Regions from separate parts of the Sneathiella sp. genome, predicted to be linked through region 3. Evidence: riboswitches for the same ligand, from Rfam matches in the RefSeq annotation. Region 3 holds a riboswitch; each other region holds the start of a gene.

Region 1 (2,267 bases), on a different contig from region 3:
GCCGCAGCCTGCCAACAGTGAAAATCGCCAACGAGATGTTTGACCGGGTCGATGTATATACCAACGACGTTGCCAAAAGCGGCAGCTTGCTCCTTGATACGTTCGAGCCCGTCATGGGTGTCGTTGCCGAAGGAATTGTCGAGCTTCGCGTCAAGGGACAGCCCACTCAACGCATTGTTGCTGGAAAAAGCTTCGCGGTGCCCGTTGCCGGAACGGAAGCCCAAATCGTTAATGTCTCTGACGAGATTCCGGCAAAAATCGTCACCTTTCATTTGAGTTAGCAGAGGTCAACAACCTTATTTATCCCGGGCCCTTGAGCCCGGACTGGAGAGAAAAATGTCACATTACATATTGGTTCATGGTGCGTGGGAAGGGTCTTGGGCCTGGGAATTCACAGCGCCTTACCTGACAGCAAAAGGTCATACGGTTACCACAGTTGATCTTCCCGGAAGCCACGGCAATCCTCAGGAAATTTCCAAAGTCACCTTGGCAAGCTATGCTGATACGGTCGTTCAAGCGCTTCGAGATGTTGATGGAAAGGCCATCCTTGCCGGACATAGCCTGGCTGGCACCGTTATTTCTGAGGCGGCGGAGCAGCTACCGGAAAAAGTCGAGAAACTGATTTACGTGACGGCGTTTCTGCTAAAAAATGGCGATAATGCATTGGCTGCGATGCAGCGAGACACGGAAAGTAAGTTTCTCTCCGCCATTACCTTTTCCGACGACCAGAGCTACGCGTCGGCGTCGGAGGAAACCGTGCGCGCCTTCGCTTTTCATGATGTTGAGGAAGCGAGAATTCAGCATTCTCTCCCGTTGATGGCGGCGCAACAGGCCACGGCGCCTTTTGTCGCGGGCATCACCGTGACCGAAGAAAATTTCGGCTCGGTCCCGAAAATCTATTTGCGCACTACCGCTGACAAGATGATCTCCCCTGCGGCGCAGGATCAAATGATACGCAACTGGAACGTCGACCAGGTCTTTGATCTGGATGCCGGGCATTTTCCGACGTTATCTGTGCCTGAAAAAGTCGCCCGATTTATGATGTAAACAGGGTGCGCAAGAGATCCACCGAAAGCCGGTGCTGCCACACTGCAGCACCGGCTTTTTCGCGTCATCTTAAAAACAAGAGTGCTTCGCTCTTTCTGATTGTATTTGCAGAATGGGGCGACTATAGATTTAGGGTCGGGTTTCAAGAAGGCGACGCCTTCGGAATTAAAAGGGAACACGGTAGGGAGCTTGCTAGTTGCCCTGATCCGTGACTGCCCTCGCAACTGTGAACGCGAGCCGCATTCAGCATGCCACTGGAGCAATCCGGGAAGGCGAATGTCGGTGCTAAAGCGTGAGTCAGGAGACCTGCCCGACAGCAACCGACCCGGCGCCTTATTTGGCGCCTTCACTGCACGATGGGTGCAAGAGAGAAGGAAATGACATGCATATCGAACCCGGAGTTGTTGACGGCGCCAAAATTGCCCTCAGTTACGCAACCGCTTTAGGCACCCTTGGACTGGCTGCAAAAATGGCCATGGACACCGTCAGGAAAGACGGCGGGCTACCGCCTCTCGCGGTCCGCTCGGTGATCACCACTGTCCTGGTTTTCAGTTTCTTTCAGATCTTGCCGCATTATCCCGTTGGCGTATCAGAAGTGCATTTCATTCTTGGATCTACGTTGTTCCTTATTTTTGGGGCCGGTCCGGCCGCCATTGGCCTGATGGCGGGATTGCTCCTTCAAGGCGTTTTCTTCGCGCCCATCGATCTGCCGCAATACGGCATGAACATCACGACGCTGATTCTGCCGCTGTTTGCCATGAGCCTGATTGCCAAGAAGATTATCCCGGCGAATATCGCCTATAAAGACGTGACATATAAACAGGCGCTTGCACTTTCAACAGCCTATCAAGGCGGTATCGTTGTCTGGGTTGCCTTTTGGGCTTTCTATGGCAATGGCTTCGGTGCTGAAAATCTGGCACAGATCAGTGCGTTTAGCGCCGCTTATATGCTGGTGATTGTGGTCGAGCCTCTGGCCGATCTCGGCGTCCTTGCCGTCGCCAAGAATATCGACAAGTTCCGCGACAGCGGCGTATTCCAAAAACGGCTATATCAGCCAAGCGTTTGATCAGCAGCTGATCAGCGACCCTGAAGGACGGCGTCAGTCGTCCTTCTTTTTTTGTGCGGACAGCTTTTCTGCTGCAAACACATCCTCAACAAAATCCATGGACTTCCAGTCCGGGTCTGGCGGCGTGTACCCGTCCTTCGGGACATAAACCGAC
Region 2 (2,267 bases), on a different contig from region 3:
TGCAAGAAATTTCTACGATGCACCGCCTACCCTAGAAATTTGTGCCGCGCCCGGCACTCAACTTTCTATCCAAATCTTGCCACGATTATACACAAGAAGCCAAGTTGATATTCTCGCCCCCACTTATTCGGAGCATGCTGCCAGTTGGAAACAAGCTGGCCATCAGGTGCGTGAAATTGCAGACATAGACGACATTTCGGAAGAAACAAGATTTGTTGTGGTGGTGCGCCCAAACAATCCGGACGGTACGTTACATGATAAATCACGGCTCCTAAAACTCACTAAATTGTTACAGTCCCGAAACGGTCAACTCATTGTAGATGAAGCTTTTGCAGATACTAATCATAAGCAATCTTTGGTTCAAGCAATCTCGCCAAACGGCCCAATCGTTCTGAAATCCTTCGGGAAGTTTTTTGGACTTGCGGGTTTGCGCCTCGGCTTCTGTCTTGGACCTGTTCCGGCAATTAATCTCCTGCAGCAATCTCTCGGCCCTTGGATTGTCAGCGGCGTGGCAATGGAAGTGGCTACTAAAGCTCTAAAAGATTCAAATTGGATTTCACAAACACGCTATCGCTTAAAAAAGTCTTCAGAACGACTCTCATCCTTACTCTCAGAAAACGGCCTAGATGTCGTCGGCAAAACGTCATTGTTTTGTCTTGCTCAAACAGATTCTTCAGACACCCTTTTCCGTCATCTCTGCGAACAAGGCATTCTTTGTCGAATGTTTCCAGAAAGGGCAGGATTTTTGAGATTTGGGCTTCCTGGAACGGAGGAAGACTGGCAAAGAATTAGCACTGCCCTGAATAACTGGCAAAATGAATGTTAGGCGAGATAACTAATTGACAGCGACCGCGTTCAGCCTTAGCGTCCCTTGTGATGGTTCCCAGTTTGGGAGTTAAGAGGGAATGCGGTGAGATTATAAAATCAATGCCGCGGCTGTCCCCGCAACTGTAAGCGATTAGCTGACACAACAATCCACTGAAGAATTCGGGAAGGACTGTGTGAGTGCCATTCGCAAGCCAGGAGACCTGCCATCATCATTGAAACTTTTGCTGCATGACGGAGGATCATGATGAGCTTGATATCAATTCGAGTGTCGTTTAAGAACCGTGCCGAGCCTCTTCCATGGAAGAGCCAGCATCGTGCTGTCTGTCGGCCTTTTACTTTCCGTAATTTATTCTCCTTTTTGCAGTCTGTTCTAACAGGAAACCAGATCTCATGAATCACAAAATTCCAGCCACAGTCATCACCGGATTTTTAGGAGCGGGAAAAACCAGCCTCATTCGGAACTTGATTGAGAATTCCAATGGCAAAAAATTGGCTCTGATCATTAACGAATTCGGTGATTTAGGCGTCGATGGTGATGTCTTGAAAGGCTGCGGGAACGAAAATTGCACTGAAGAAGACATTGTTGAATTGGCCAACGGTTGTATCTGCTGCACTGTCGCGGATGATTTCCTGCCAACGATACAAAAGCTGCTCGATCGAGACGTAAAACCAGATCATATCATTGTGGAAACCTCTGGCCTCGCGTTACCCAAACCGTTGGTTCGAGCTTTCGGCTGGCCTGAAGTGCGCACCCAAGTAACGGTTGATGGCGTTGTAACCGTCATTGACGGACCAGCCTATTCAGATGGCTTGTTTGCTTCAGACCCGGCTGCGGTTCAGGAACAGCGCGAAAATGACGAAAATCTTGATCATGATAGCCCACTAGAAGAGCTTTTTGAAGATCAGTTAAATTGCGCGGATATGATCATTTTCAACAAGTCGGATTTACTGGCGGACCAGGAAATAGAGACGGCCATTGCTGAAATTCGCAACCGAGTTCGCTCCTCCGTTAAAATGGTGCAAACAAGCCATGGAAATATTGATGCCCGCGTCCTACTTGGATTGGATGCCGCCGCAGAGGATGATCTGGCCGCCAGGCCGTCTGTTCATGATGATGCTGACGAACATGAACATGACGATTTTGACAGCTATGTTCTCGACATTGGCGAAGTTATGTCTCTCGAAACACTTCTCAGCAATCTTCACACTGCCATTGAAGGCAATGGAATATTACGTGTGAAAGGATTTCTCTCGCTTGCTGGAAAAGATATGCGTCTGGTATTGCAAGGCGTTGGAAATCGTCTTCAACATTATTACGACCGCGACTGGGCACCGGGGGAAAGCCGCGTCAGTAAGCTCGTGATCATTGGCGAGCATGACATGGATCAAGCGGCGATAACTCGTACAATTTTGAATTGATATGCATTTACTTGCCGCCA
Region 3 (2,267 bases):
TCTATCCTGAGTGAAATAAAGGCTGACATTAATCCGACGAAAAATACTTGGCTAAAAAAACAAATAATCGATGGAAGAGTAGCTCACGCGACAAAAAAACAAAACTTGAGTCAATTGCAGGAAGCTCATTCACTGTATTGGCAAGGCGAACAGGGTGCGAAATTTTATGGTGCTTTTGATGGGCGATTCGAAGAATGGTTTCGCGACGAACATGCGGTTTTTGAAGTTGAGCTTCAGAACATGATGCACTCCAGAAGAGAATTTAGAACGCTTTTGGAAATTGGTTGCGGTGATGGTCAAGTATTGAATTATTTGTCGAATAGCTTGCCAGGTATTGACCGTGGTATTGGTATCGACATTAATAGCGGAATTATTGAAGAAAATAGAAAGACATATTCTGGAAATTCAAAACTGAAATTTGTTTCTGGCGATGCGGTTGAAGGCATCAAGTCAAATATGGGCAAGAACTGCCTCGTAATGAGTTATGGCGGCGTGCTTGAGTACTTTTCTGAGGAATCGGTAAAAGAAGTATTTAATTTTGTACGGGAAAGCCCGTATCATACTGGCATTGCATTGGTTGAGCCAATATCGCCTGATCATGATTTATCTACAACATTCAACTCCTATGTTTTTGGGCAAGAAAATAGCTTTTCCCACAATCACGAACATTTACTTAAAGAAGCAGGTTTTGAAATTATTTTCGAATGCGAAAAACACATGGCTGATCGGTGGAAAATTATTGTCGCAATATCTTCGTAATACTGGAAACTAATTTAAAAACACCTATCACAATTAGCTATTAGATAAGGGTGCTCAAGTGCAAGCGGGCGCTTCGTGATAGATTTTCACGTTTTTTAATTCGGCCGCTAATTTCCTTCAAGGAAAACCGCAAATAGTGCTATAGTGCTCGAAGTTAGACAACATCGGTTACTTTTGTGCACTTTGCTCATCGGTATGAAAAGGGAACTTGGTGCAGCTTGATGGAAATTGAGCTAAGACCAAGGCCGCCTCGCGACTGTAGACGGATAGCGATTGTTCATTGTCCACTGGCTATTTTGGCTGGGAAGGAGAGCAAAAGCAGCAACCCGTAAGCCAGGAGACCTGCCGGTGTAATTTTTGAGCCCATCGGCTGCCGCAGGAGCAGCTTAGGAGAATATAATGAGTACACTTGTTAAAAATCAGGTAACGGCAGAAATTAATGTTCGCACGATAGCGGCGTTCGTTTTTCTTTTGGGCGCTGGATTGGTTTTCCTGACAGGCTTTGCGCCATCCGCAACTCTTCACAACGCGGCACATGATTCACGCCATACTATGTCTTTTCCTTGTCACTAGGGATTAAAGCATGTTTTTGCGATTTTTGTGGGTCGGTGTCATGGCCGGCATCCTTGCAGGTGTGCCTACAGCGGCTATTCAACATGTAACGACTACGCCCCTCATACTGGCCGCTGAATTTTATGAAAATTCCGAAGCCTCCCATCACGCAGCTGCGCATCAATTTGAAGTCATTAACGCAAATGTCATTTTAGTGCATGGCGATATCAACGAAACCGAAGAAGAAGCCTGGGCGCCAGATAACGGTTTAGAGCGGACCTTTTACACATCAATCGCGACCATAATTACGACAATCGGATACTCGTTGATGTTGCTTGCAGCGATGTTCCTCGCAAAGGGTAAGATTTCACCTCGATCAGGCTTAATATGGGGGCTGGCGGGTTTTACCGCTACAGGATTAGCACCGAGCTTGGGTTTAAGCCCGGAGCTTCCGGGCGCAGCCGCCGCAGATTTAACAGCCCGGCAGATGTGGTGGGGTGGCACCGTTGTCGCAACGGCGGTAGGGCTTTGGCTTGTACTCCGCGTTTCTAAAATTTGGGCAATTATTCTTGGCATTTGTGTTATCGGATTGCCGCATTTAATCGGCGCACCTCAACCAGTGATGCTAACCAGTGAAGTTCCCTCAGAACTGGCAGCGCATTTCGCGTCAAGCTCGCTTGTCCTGCATGCTATTGCTTGGGTGTTCGCCGGATGTGCCGTAGGCTTTGTTTGGCAACGGCAAGAGAAAGCTGCCGAGGGTTGATGTCTTCACCAGATGCTCAAAATAATAAAGTTCCTGAAGTGGTTGGCCGCAATAACCCTTTTGCAATGGTTACGGTTTTCGTTTGCACGAGCTGTGGCTTAATAGAGGGTGCCGAAGATCAGAGCAATTCCGATGGCAGGCGTCTGCATAATGATCTAAAGGCTCTTGCGGCAACGCAGCCTCATATTAGTAT

Evidence for each region. Region 3 has a riboswitch for cobalamin ahead of V7723_RS05655 (CbtB domain-containing protein). Riboswitches for the same ligand answer to the same signal wherever they lie in the genome.
Region 1: linked by a shared signal. The riboswitch ahead of V7723_RS07685 (energy-coupling factor ABC transporter permease) and the one ahead of V7723_RS05655 (CbtB domain-containing protein) in region 3 are both predicted to bind cobalamin.
Region 2: linked by a shared signal. The riboswitch ahead of cobW (cobalamin biosynthesis protein CobW) and the one ahead of V7723_RS05655 (CbtB domain-containing protein) in region 3 are both predicted to bind cobalamin.

What each region holds. Positions count from the first base shown of each region.
Region 1 is NZ_JBALWD010000010.1:17,571-19,837, forward strand. Features, by position in the region: gene V7723_RS07675 (cupin domain-containing protein) at 1-281, shown strand, start outside; gene V7723_RS07680 (alpha/beta fold hydrolase) at 337-1,047, shown strand; cobalamin riboswitch at 1,168-1,375, shown strand; gene V7723_RS07685 (energy-coupling factor ABC transporter permease) at 1,430-2,113, shown strand; gene V7723_RS07690 (pyridoxamine 5'-phosphate oxidase family protein) at 2,147-2,267, opposite strand, start outside.
Region 2 is NZ_JBALWD010000012.1:107,839-110,105, forward strand. Features, by position in the region: gene cobD (threonine-phosphate decarboxylase CobD) at 1-826, shown strand, start outside; cobalamin riboswitch at 861-1,050, shown strand; gene cobW (cobalamin biosynthesis protein CobW) at 1,219-2,247, shown strand; gene cobN (cobaltochelatase subunit CobN) at 2,249-2,267, shown strand, end outside.
Region 3 is NZ_JBALWD010000007.1:55,452-57,718, forward strand. Features, by position in the region: gene V7723_RS05650 (class I SAM-dependent methyltransferase) at 1-759, shown strand, start outside; cobalamin riboswitch at 908-1,123, shown strand; gene V7723_RS05655 (CbtB domain-containing protein) at 1,159-1,332, shown strand; gene V7723_RS05660 (CbtA family protein) at 1,343-2,074, shown strand; gene V7723_RS05665 (DUF1636 domain-containing protein) at 2,074-2,267, shown strand, end outside.